2 regions of the Sporomusa rhizae genome follow, and region 2 is predicted to be linked to the other one. Evidence: riboswitches for the same ligand, from Rfam matches in the RefSeq annotation. Region 2 holds a riboswitch; the other holds the start of a gene.
The links. A riboswitch is a leader RNA that binds a small molecule or an ion and turns the genes downstream of it on or off. The one in region 2 is predicted to bind cyclic di-GMP.

Region 1 (5,461 bases), 1.2 Mb from region 2:
ATTCCCCGGCGTAGAGGCAATAATTGTAACTACCGATGGAAAAGTCATTACTACTCCCGGTCTCAAGGATAATGTGGAATTATAGAACTTGTAAAGTGTAAACAATAAAGAAGGAATGTCTCTGCAACAGGGACATTCCTTCTTTGACATTTTAATGATATACTCTAAATACATCTAGTAGAAGGGGTAGGCAAAGTCTTGCTTTAGAGGTGGTTTGTTTTATGGTGAATTCGTGGAAAAGTTTTGCAGTAGGCGCTATGGCTATGTTTGTTTTTGTAGCGGTTTATATGTTTTTTACAGGGACGGATAAGAGCTCGGTTGTTCCTGTTACTCCTGAAATAGGCGTAACGGAAGCCGAAGACTTGTCTAGTAAAGTTACAATTACGCCATTGCCGTCATTGCGGATTGTCCGCGGAACAGAAGTACCGTTTAAGGGGAAAATAGAGTTGCGGCAGGCGATTGCCGGGCGCGCGGCCAAAGATATAGCGATAGTCAACTTCCAGGCAACCGGTGAACATGCCGATAAATCAGTAATTAAGATTGTATGGGACAATGGTGAGGTTGAAAAGGTTGTTCCCGGTACAAATAATAAACGATTTGCTCCGGAAAAGCGGGCTGTCGAAATAGTAGTAACAGGCTACAGCATGCATGAACGGCGGCTTTTTAAGGACAGCAGCCGGGACGGTATGCTGACATGGGAAATTCGTTACGAACCGGTGGATTAGTTTATTCCATATTTTTCTTTACATTTTGGAATTTTTGAGGCTATAATTAACCGTTATGAGATATTATAATCAAACTGCGATCAGACCGGCTGGTTATCTTGCGGGGTTAATTGTACTGGGAATTATATATGTGCATGAGTTCGGCGTTGAGCGGTTTAGACCGGAGACAATCCGGGATACGATTCTGTCATTCGGTTGCTGGGGACCGCTATTGTATGTGCTAGGTAATGCCGTTCGTCCGTTTTTCTTCTTTCCTGCTATTATTATGGGCGTTGCCGGCGGTTTGGCATTTGGTCCGCTGTGGGGAACAATATATCTCATCTTTGGTACATTGTTTGGTGCCGCTTTGTGTTTTGGGGCAGCCAGGCTGCTGGGACGCGAAAGACTCAAACGGTTTTGGCCTAAGTGGACACTGCTGGAACAACTGGATAGCCAGACTGAGCTACACGGGTTCAGGACGTTGTTAGTGCTGCGTCTAGCTCCTATCTTCCCGTGGGATGCGGTAAGTTTTCTTGCCGGGTTATCCAAGGTGAGTTTTTGGCCGTATTTTGCGGCGACCGTGATCGGTAGTATCCCTGGCGCGATTGCATTTTGTTATTTTGGCAATGCCTTGACGCAGTCTTTGGCAACGGCGGTGACAGTTGCCGCCATCATTATTATTTTGACTGTTGGATTGCAGGTGCTGAGCCGGAGCGTTGGACAGAAGAATTTATAAATAACTTCCCATGATTTAAAAAGTATAGAAAGCATGGTTAAATAGAAACAGCCTTGAACGTAAGCCAGATCGCCGGCAGGGAGTTCAAGGCTGTTTTTTTACTAAGCAAAAATTGGTTAGGCGAGAGAGATTATTAAGTACAGTTTTTTGACTTTCAGGTAACTAGTAAAAGGCTTTTATAACACAGATATGTAAAATTTATCTAACTTTTTGATTGACAGTTTCCATATCCTCCAAGTAAAATATAGGTAAAATAACTAAATGATGGTGGCATACCTGTCGAAAGGCAGGGACGCAAAGCCGTGGGTCTAACGGAAAATTTACCTATGACTGCCTGGTTGCTCTTACAATAATTTTGTGAGTGTAACCGGCTTTTTTTGTTTTATCAAACTGGTATGGTAACTATATTAAGTTAATATAGTTTAGAGAATTTAGCTATTTGGCAGTTCCAACAATGAGATTCGTGAAACGGGCAGTGGCCTGTCTTTTTGTTTATAAAGCTTACATAATACTTCTTCTTTTCATGAATTTCCAGAAAATAAATTTCCCAAGGATATATACAAGAAGTACCAATGTAGGTATAATTATGATCTGCAGCTAATTTTTATTTTTTAGTTTTTATTCTTAATGAAAGTTGAGAAAGGAGATAAATGCAATGAAAAAAAGGTCATTGTTTTTTGTATGTATGATTGTACTGGCAGTTATAGTACAATTCAGGTTTTTTAATGAACCTACGAATAATAAATTAACGGAGGCAAAAGTGAATCCGGATTCAACCTTAGTTAATAACCCTAAGCCCGAGGAAATACAAGGCTTTCAGTTCCTCCAAACAAAAATGCGGAGTTCGAAAGGTATAATAAGATATTTGGTTGAGTCCAAGTCGCCTGCCACATATGGTGTAAGTGAATCCATGGGTCAAGCTATGGAGTACACTGCTTTGCTTGGTGACGCCAAACTGTTTAACGAGTATGCTGCTACAACTGACAAATATTTTAGAGATCCTTCCGGTTACTATTATTGGAAGATTGATGTCATTAGCAAAAAGGGTGAAACTACCTCCGCTTTAGTTGATGATTTAAGAATCGCTAAGGCTTATTTTATTGCAAACGAAAAGAAACTTGGCAATTATGACAAGCAAATAGAAAAGCTGGCGGAAGACATCTACAAGTTCGATGTGGATACCCAAGGCTACCCTTGTGACTTTTATGATGGAACTGCTAAAAGTAGGGCAAATGAGGTTTCCTTGTTTTATCTGGATGTAGAAACTATGGAAAAATTAAGTAAAGTTAATGCGAATTGGTCTGTACCACATAAAAATGCCGTCAGCATTTTAAGTAATATGCCGGAAAATCAGCACGGTTTCTACCCGCAAACTTTTAAAATCGATACTAAACAATATATTTGGCCTTCTTCCATTAATATGGTTGAAAATTTATATACCGCAATCGATGTATATAAAGCTGGGAAAAGTACTAGTTCCTTTATAAGCTTTTTAAAAACACAAATAAAGCAAGGAAAGATATATAATCACTATAATTCTGACGGAACACCCGCCGATCAGGATGAGTCTACTGCTATATATGCATTAGCAGCACGGTTTTTGGTATTAAATAATGAATTTGAGGCAGGCGAATGGTGTTACCGCCAGACACTGGATCTTCAAATTAGTGACAAAAACGCCTTTGCGGGTGGTTTTGGCGAGCCGGAGACCGGGCTTGTTTATGCTTTTGATCAGTTAGAAGCACTTTTAATGTTGAGGACGGTGGAAATCAAGAATGATAGCCAATGATATGTTCATACGAAAGGATATTCTTTTCTTTAATATCATGCTGGTATTTATTTTGGCTGTTACTGCGATTATGTTGCTTTATGCGCCAAGTATGGGGTCTTTTAACTTGTTTATCCCCTTTGCCTGTATGCTGTTCAACATGAATCTTAGTTATACATTAGGCTTACAACGAGGTTTGATGGCAGCTATTGTCCTTACCTTTGCTTTCGGTAGTTATATTATCTATGAAACATCCATTGTTAACCGGATTGTTGAGGTTAATTTTGCTTATATATCCTGGCTGTTCTTTTTTCCACTCAGCAGCATATTGGCAGGCCAGCTATCGCTGGTTGTTTCTAGATATAGACAAGAGTTGGAGAATAAGAAGAATCTAGAGCAATTGGTAACGCTTGATGCTTCGACCGGTCTATATAATAGTCAGGGATTTTTCCGGAAACTGGATGAGGAATTTGTCCGTGCCAAGCGGTATAAAACCTGTTTCTCTATTTTGTTGATCAGAATATCGAATTTTGATGAACTGCGGCTAATATACGGGGAACTGGACTCTATAAAAATTTTACAATCGGTGGCTGAGAAGGTAGAAGCTCAGACGCGTTTCTCTGATATTAAAGCATTGATTAGTTCTGACATGCTCAGCATTGTACTTACTGAAACCAACGAAGACGGAGCTAGAGTTGTTATAGAAAAATTACATCAGGCGTTAGATCGTATCACAACAGAGATTAGGGGTACCAAGAAAGTTATTCGTATAAAACCGAGCATTGGGATCTCTAGTATTAGAGAGGGCGATGCGGATGTCCTGGAAGCCTATGAACGAGCTAAGGAAGAACTTAATTATGACAGGGGTTAATAAGAGAGCAATTATATTTTTTCTGCTTGCTGTATTCATCCTTGCTCTTTGTTCGCCAACAAGCAGTTATGGCAGTGCTCCAAGGGTAAAGACATATATTCTCTATGATAGCCCCAACCGCTTTGGTGACAGTTTTCCGCTGGTTAACGCCTTAATTGAACATTTGGGGCATTTCGACTTAGACTGTCAGCCGATGGCGCTGGAAGAATGGAAAGCAGGCGCACTGCAAGACGCAGAATTGGTTGTATATGTGGGGTTAAGAGATGTAATATTACCGCAGGGTTTATTGCAAGAAATAGCACATGCCCCGAAGATAATCTGGTTTGAAAAGAATATTGAGCAATTGGCAGCCTATTTACAGTGGCAAGATTTTAAATTAGAGGGAGTTTCCAACGGATGGTCGGTTATTAACTATAAGAAAGACATGTTCCTTAGTGATTGGATGAACGTGGTTATTACACAGCCAGGGCAATCCGCTCAGGTTTTTGCTACCGTAAAGGATGTAGTGAACAGTAAGCCGCTGGCATGGCAGCGCGGCAAGGTGTTTTATTCCGGATTTTTAGAGGTACATCCGAGTCATATGCTTACCTTGAGTGGATTGCTTCATCAATTTATCTCAAATCAGAACGATAGCCATTCACAGTCACACAAAGCGCTGTTACGCATCGAAGACGTCAGCCCGCTGGTTAACCCTGAAGCAGTTAGTGCGGTTATTGCGACTATTAAAAAATATAATATTCCATTTTCCATTGGAGTTATTCCGGTGGGAGTTACAGCAAATGACAATCGTAAATATTTACATGAATCTCCGAAATTGGTGAAAGTGCTTAAAGAAGCGCAGGACAATGGAGCCAGTATTATTATGCATGGCTATACACATCAAAATAAGTATTCACCCAAAACTGGGGAAGGTTATGAGTTTTGGAATGCACGTGATGATAAACCAATGGAGAACGATGAGGCCTTTACTCAAGAGCGGATGGAAGCCGGCATTGAAGAACTTGTTCGATGTGGGTTAATTCCTGTTGCCTTTGAGCCGCCGCATTATGCGATGAGTCATACTGGCTACCAAGTGTTATCCCGGTATTTCAATATTTTTTCCGGTCAAATTCAGATTTCCGATAAGAGTGACCAACTATCCTTGGCGCTTCCCTATTTGTCGACATCCACCTATTTAAATGGCATGATGGTCATACCGGAAAATATGGGTTACTACGATGGTAAGACGTTTTTAGTTGAACACATGTTGAAAAGTTCAGAGCAAATACTGGATATTCAGGATGGGTTTGCCTGCTTTTTTTATCATGGTTATCTGCCACCAGATAAACTGCCGTCCATTATTGAGGGTTTGAAAAAGCAAGGATATGAATTCTTTGATTTAC
Region 2 (5,461 bases):
GTTGGAGCTAACGCCTATATTGTTAAGGGCGCGTTTGATCAAAATAATCTTCTGGAAACCGTACGAAACTTAATAGGATAATCAGCTTGATTATGAAGGTGGGGGCTAATTTGAAAAAGCTGTTGCTTATTGAAGATGACTGCTTTATGCGGGAAATGGTCACTATGGTGCTGGAAAGCGAAAATTTTGAAGTTGTTGGTGCTGAAACTGGCGCCGAAGCGTTAAGGTTGCTGCAGGAATGTGCCGGGTGTGATGCCGTAATTGCCGACATGTATTTACCGGATACAGACGGACTTGAACTTTTTGAACAAATAAATGCCATTTACCCGGAGGCTATGTTTGTAATGTTAAGCAGTGAGACTGACCAGAAAATTGTTAGTAAAGCCGATAGTTTGGGAATCAAATATATTTTTAAAGATGAAAATTTTGCGGAATCAATTGTAACAACGCTGCAAACTGTTTCTAAGTAATGATTATTTTAGGAGTTTGAAGTAACATGACTAAAAAGATTGAAGCTCAGACGGCAGCGGTACATCCAACAGAAGCTGCGGCGGGTGCTGAGTCAATGAGACTATTCCATGATCTCAATCAGCCGCTTAATTCTATAAAAATGATTTCTGGCGGAATTATGTATTTACTCAATCAAGGGAAAAGAATTTCTGATGAAGAGCTGGTTGGATGTATGAAAGAAATAGTAAATCAAACTGACGCAGTTGCGGAGATTATTAAGAAATTGAAATCGTGAGTTGAAATGGTCGTTGAATCTGGGATATCAACCTGTATATTTGGCTGGTCATAGGGAGGATATCTAATGAAGATATTGCTTGTAGATGATGAACAGCATAGCCGGCAGGCCATGCTGTGGTTCTTACAGTACGAAAACCATGAAGTAACCGATTGTGCTAGCGCTCAAGAAGCGCTGGATAAATTTTCACAAGGGGATTACCCTTTGGTGTTATCAGACATTCAAATGCCGGGAATGTCAGGAATTGAACTGGCAAATGCCATTGAAAAATTACCAAATAGCTGGCAGACGGATATTGTTTTCTTTACTGGGCATGCCGATCTAAAATCGGCAGTTACCGCTTTACGGGCAGGAGTATATGATTATTTGGAAAAGCCAATAAACCCGGAAGAACTGGTGTCTGTCATCGACCGGGTAGCGGAACACCAGGCCTTGCTGCGGGAGAACAAAACCTTAACTGACCGTTTCCGTGATGAGGTAAATGCCGCAACCGAGGAGACACGGCGCGAACTTCTACATATAAAGCAATTCGTGGCTGAATCCATAATGGGTTCTGTCGGCATCTTTTCAGAATGTATGAAAGCCATTGTCCGGCAAGCAGAAAAACTGCATGAGGACCGGACAATTCCCGTATTAATCGAAGGCGAGACCGGGACGGGAAAAGAGATTATCGCGAAGATCATCCATTATGGAAACAGCTTTGGCAGGTTGAGTAATGGGGGCTTTGTTGATATTAATTGTGCTGCGCTTGCCCCGACTTTGTTTGAAAGTGAAATGTTTGGTTATGAACCAGGCTCTTTTACCGGCAGTATGACCAAAGGAGGCAAAGGAAAGTTTGATATAGCCAGTGGCGGAACCTTGTTTCTTGACGAAGTTGGTGAAATACCACTTGAGTTGCAGGGAAAGCTGTTGCGCGTACTGCAGGAGAAAGAGTTTTACCGGATAGGTGGTTTAAAGAAAATAAAGACCGATATCCGGCTTATCAGCGCCACCAACAAGCCCTTGGAACAAAGCGTCGAGCATGGCAGTTTCCGGAGAGACCTGTATTACCGGCTCAAAGTAGCGCATATTACAATACCACCTCTACGGGAGCGCCGAGAAGAGATTTTGCCGATCGCGCAAATGTTTTTACAAGAATTTTCAAAGCGCAAACGAAAAAAGTTTATAACAATTGCGCCGCAGACAGCCAGGATGCTGGAAGGATATGCTTGGCCGGGTAATGTACGGGAGCTGCAGAACACTATTGAATATGCCACGTTTGCCTATGATGATGATGAACTGAAACCCGAACATGTTGGAGGGTTATTACAACAGCGGCGGGAGAAGCCGACGGCATTTTCTAGCAAGAATGACGTAATAGAACTGCCTTTTCCTCCGGAAGGCCATTCGTTAAAAAGTTATACAGAGGATCTTATTTTGAAGATTTTAGCTGCCCATAATGGCCGCCAATCAGCAGCAGCTAACTACTTGGGAATGTCTCGCCGGGCTTTGTCTTATCGGCTCGAGGAAATTCGCAATAGAAAGGCTAATAATCAGATATAGATAACGAAAAACTTCCAACAAAAACTTCCCACGTGGGAAGTTTTTTGTTCGCGTGTGCTACATCAAATTTATTTTTTAACAATTAAACCAAAATCAAAACAATACTTATCGTGGCGAAATATCAAGATTTATGCTGGATTTTGGAGAACGAAACAAGAAAAAGTAAAAGCATGCCAGGTATTGGCATGCTTTTTGCATTATAAGAGTCTAGTCAGCTAACACGGTACTCTGCTAGTTAATAGACGAATCAAGGTGCTAACGGTATCCTTAGGCAAACTTATCGAAAGATAAGGACGCAAAGCTATGGGTCTAATAATCTTAGGATTTATGACTGCCAGGTTGCCATGACAAGTATGTCATGTAATACAATAGCGGTCTTTTTCATTAAGATTGCTTTGGATTTGGAAGGAGATTGTCATGTTTCCGGATTATAATGACCTACTTGAAGTTTTGGCTATTTTATTGCTAGTTCAAAGGAGGATATCTTATGAAGATATTACTCGTGGATGATGAGAGATATAGCCGGCAAACTATGCTGTGGTTTTTAAAGCACGAAAATCATGAAGTAACGGAATGTGCCAGCGGCCAAGAAGCGCTGGAGAGGTTTTCAATGGAATCTTATCCACTGGTATTATCGGACATTCAAATGCCTGAGATGTCGGGAATAGAACTGGCGAAAGCTATAAAGCGGCTGCCTAACAGCTGGCAGACAGATATTGTTCTCTTTACTGGCCATGCGGATTTAAAATCGGTAGTCAATGCGCTACGGGCAGGGGTATATGATTACCTGGAAAAACCGGTTAACCCGGAAGAACTGGTGTCTGTTATCGACCGGGTAGCGGAACACCAGGCCTTGCTACGGGAAAACAAAACCTTAACTGACCGTTTCCGTGATGAGGTAAATGCCGCAACCGAGGAGACACGACGCGAACTTCTACATATGAAACAATTTGTGGCCGAATCCATAATTGGTTCTGTCGGTATTTTTTCAGAATGTATGAAAGCCATTGTTCGGCAGGCGGAAAAGCTGCATGAAGACCGGACAATTCCTGTATTAATCGAGGGTGAGACCGGGACGGGAAAAGAGATTATCGCGAAGATCATTCATTATGGAAACAGTTTTGACTGGTTGAGTGATGGGGCATTTGTTGATATTAATTGTGCTGCACTTGCCCCAACTTTGTTTGAAAGTGAAATGTTTGGTTATGAACCAGGTTCTTTTACCGGCAGTATGACCAAAGGGGGCAAAGGAAAGTTTGATATAGCCAATGGCGGAACCTTGTTTCTTGACGAAGTTGGTGAAATACCACTTGAGTTGCAGGGAAAGCTGTTGCGCGTACTGCAAGAGAAAGAGTTTTACCGGATAGGTGGGTTAAAGAAAATAAAGACCGATATCCGGCTTATCAGCGCCACCAACAAGCCCTTGGAACAAAGCGTCGAGCATGGCAGTTTCCGGAGAGACCTGTATTACCGGCTCAAAGTAGCGCATATTACAATACCACCTCTGCGGGAGCGCCGGGAAGAGATTTTGCCGATCGCGCAAATGTTTTTACAAGAATTTTCAAAGCGCAAACGAAAAAAGTTTATAACAATTGCCCCGCAAACAGCCAGGATGTTAGAAGGGTACGATTGGCCGGGTAATGTACGGGAGCTGCAGAATACTATTGAATATGCGATATTTGCCTATGATGATCAAGCGCTTAAGCCGGAGCATGTCAGAGGGCTTTTCCAGCAACGATGTGAAAAACCGGCCGTATTGCCGATCAGGAGTAATGTTATAGAACTGCCATTTCCTTCTGAAGGCTATTCGTTAAAACGTTATACAGAAGATATAATCATGAAGATCCTGGCTGCACATAATGATAGACAAGCGGCAGCAGCCAATTATTTGGGAATTACTCGCCGGGCGTTGTCTTATAGGCTCGAGGAAATGAGAAACAGAAGAAATCAAAATACTAATTAGCATACAAAAAACTCGCTAAGAGAGGCGTACCAGAGTCTATTATTTTCGCTGCACCACTACTTATTAGGAGGAACAAACAATGAAAACACGTATGCCAATCGGTGCCCAATTGGGTGCGCTTATGGGAATAGCCTTGCTGCTTATGGTTATTCTGCTAACGATAAGTATTTATCAATTCAAAGGAACCAGCAACTCTTATCAAGAGATGCTGTCTGTTACAGTGTCGCGCACCATGGCTTTGCAAAGTGCTCAGGACGACTTTCATGAAGGGCTGAGTGATTTACGTGCCTATGTCGCTTATGGTGATGAAAAATATGCAACTGAAACCCTGAATTTGATGAAAGAAAGCTATGGCAAAATTAAGACGGCTACTGAATCCATGAATGCAAATGATAACAAACAGGACGGGGAGAAACTTCAAACCGTGATGCTTGCCTATATAGATGATATTAAGAAATTTATTGCATTGAAACAAAGTAACGATCCGAGCTCTGCCAATGTCCTGGCTGGCACTAGGCAAAAAACCGAAATCGTTAACAATCTTTTCAATGATGTTATGACCGCTCAGGATGTAGCCCTAAAACAACGAATAAACTATCTAAGTGAGAAACAGGCTGAAGTATTCAAACTGGTAATTGGATCAAGTGTACTAGGTATCATTGCTATTACCGCAATTTTGATCTGGTATAGCCGTCAATTGGCACGCCGCATGGCTAGTTTGCGTGTCCAGCTTGTGGCACTTAGCGAATTAGATTTATCTCTTAAGGATACTAATGCTACTCGTAATGATGAATTAGGAGATATGGCTGAAGCGCTAATTACTATGAAACACTCGCTCAGAGAGATTGTCCGTTCGGTTAGAAATGAAGCTGACTCACTGGCAGCTTCCAGTCAGCAATTATCATCATCGGTGCACGAGCAGCTGCAAGTATCGGAAAACATTGCCAGAACTATTACTGACGTCGCAGAAGGTGCGGATCAAAATACCAGTCATATTACGGAAATTTCTGCGGTTATCGAGGAAGTTAGTGCCGGGGCTGAGCAAATGAGTGCCAGCGCTTCTCAGGTTAATAGTGTTACTCAGGACGCGGTCGGTGAAGCTAACCAGGGAATGCAACTCATTCATAAACTGGTTGCCCAAAATAACACCGTCGAAAGATCAATGGCCGATATTAATAATGTATCCGAATCCCTTGTAAAAGGCTCGGAAG

Region 1: another riboswitch for cyclic di-GMP. It lies ahead of SRRS_RS22305 (hypothetical protein); the one in region 2 lies ahead of SRRS_RS00680 (sigma-54-dependent transcriptional regulator).

What each region holds. Positions count from the first base shown of each region.
Region 1 covers NZ_CP156925.1:4,769,614-4,775,074, reverse strand. Annotated here, with positions in the region: gene SRRS_RS22320 (FAD:protein FMN transferase) at 1-85, shown strand, start outside; gene SRRS_RS22315 (hypothetical protein) at 222-725, shown strand; gene SRRS_RS22310 (TVP38/TMEM64 family protein) at 781-1,440, shown strand; cyclic di-GMP riboswitch class I at 1,700-1,786, shown strand; gene SRRS_RS22305 (hypothetical protein) at 2,096-3,229, shown strand; gene SRRS_RS22300 (GGDEF domain-containing protein) at 3,216-4,079, shown strand; gene SRRS_RS22295 (DUF2334 domain-containing protein) at 4,066-5,461, shown strand, end outside.
Region 2 covers NZ_CP156925.1:170,776-176,236, forward strand. Annotated here, with positions in the region: gene SRRS_RS00660 (response regulator) at 1-81, shown strand, start outside; gene SRRS_RS00665 (response regulator) at 111-470, shown strand; gene SRRS_RS00670 (hypothetical protein) at 497-745, shown strand; gene SRRS_RS00675 (sigma-54-dependent transcriptional regulator) at 812-2,287, shown strand; cyclic di-GMP riboswitch class I at 2,548-2,634, shown strand; gene SRRS_RS00680 (sigma-54-dependent transcriptional regulator) at 2,775-4,250, shown strand; gene SRRS_RS00685 (methyl-accepting chemotaxis protein) at 4,330-5,461, shown strand, end outside.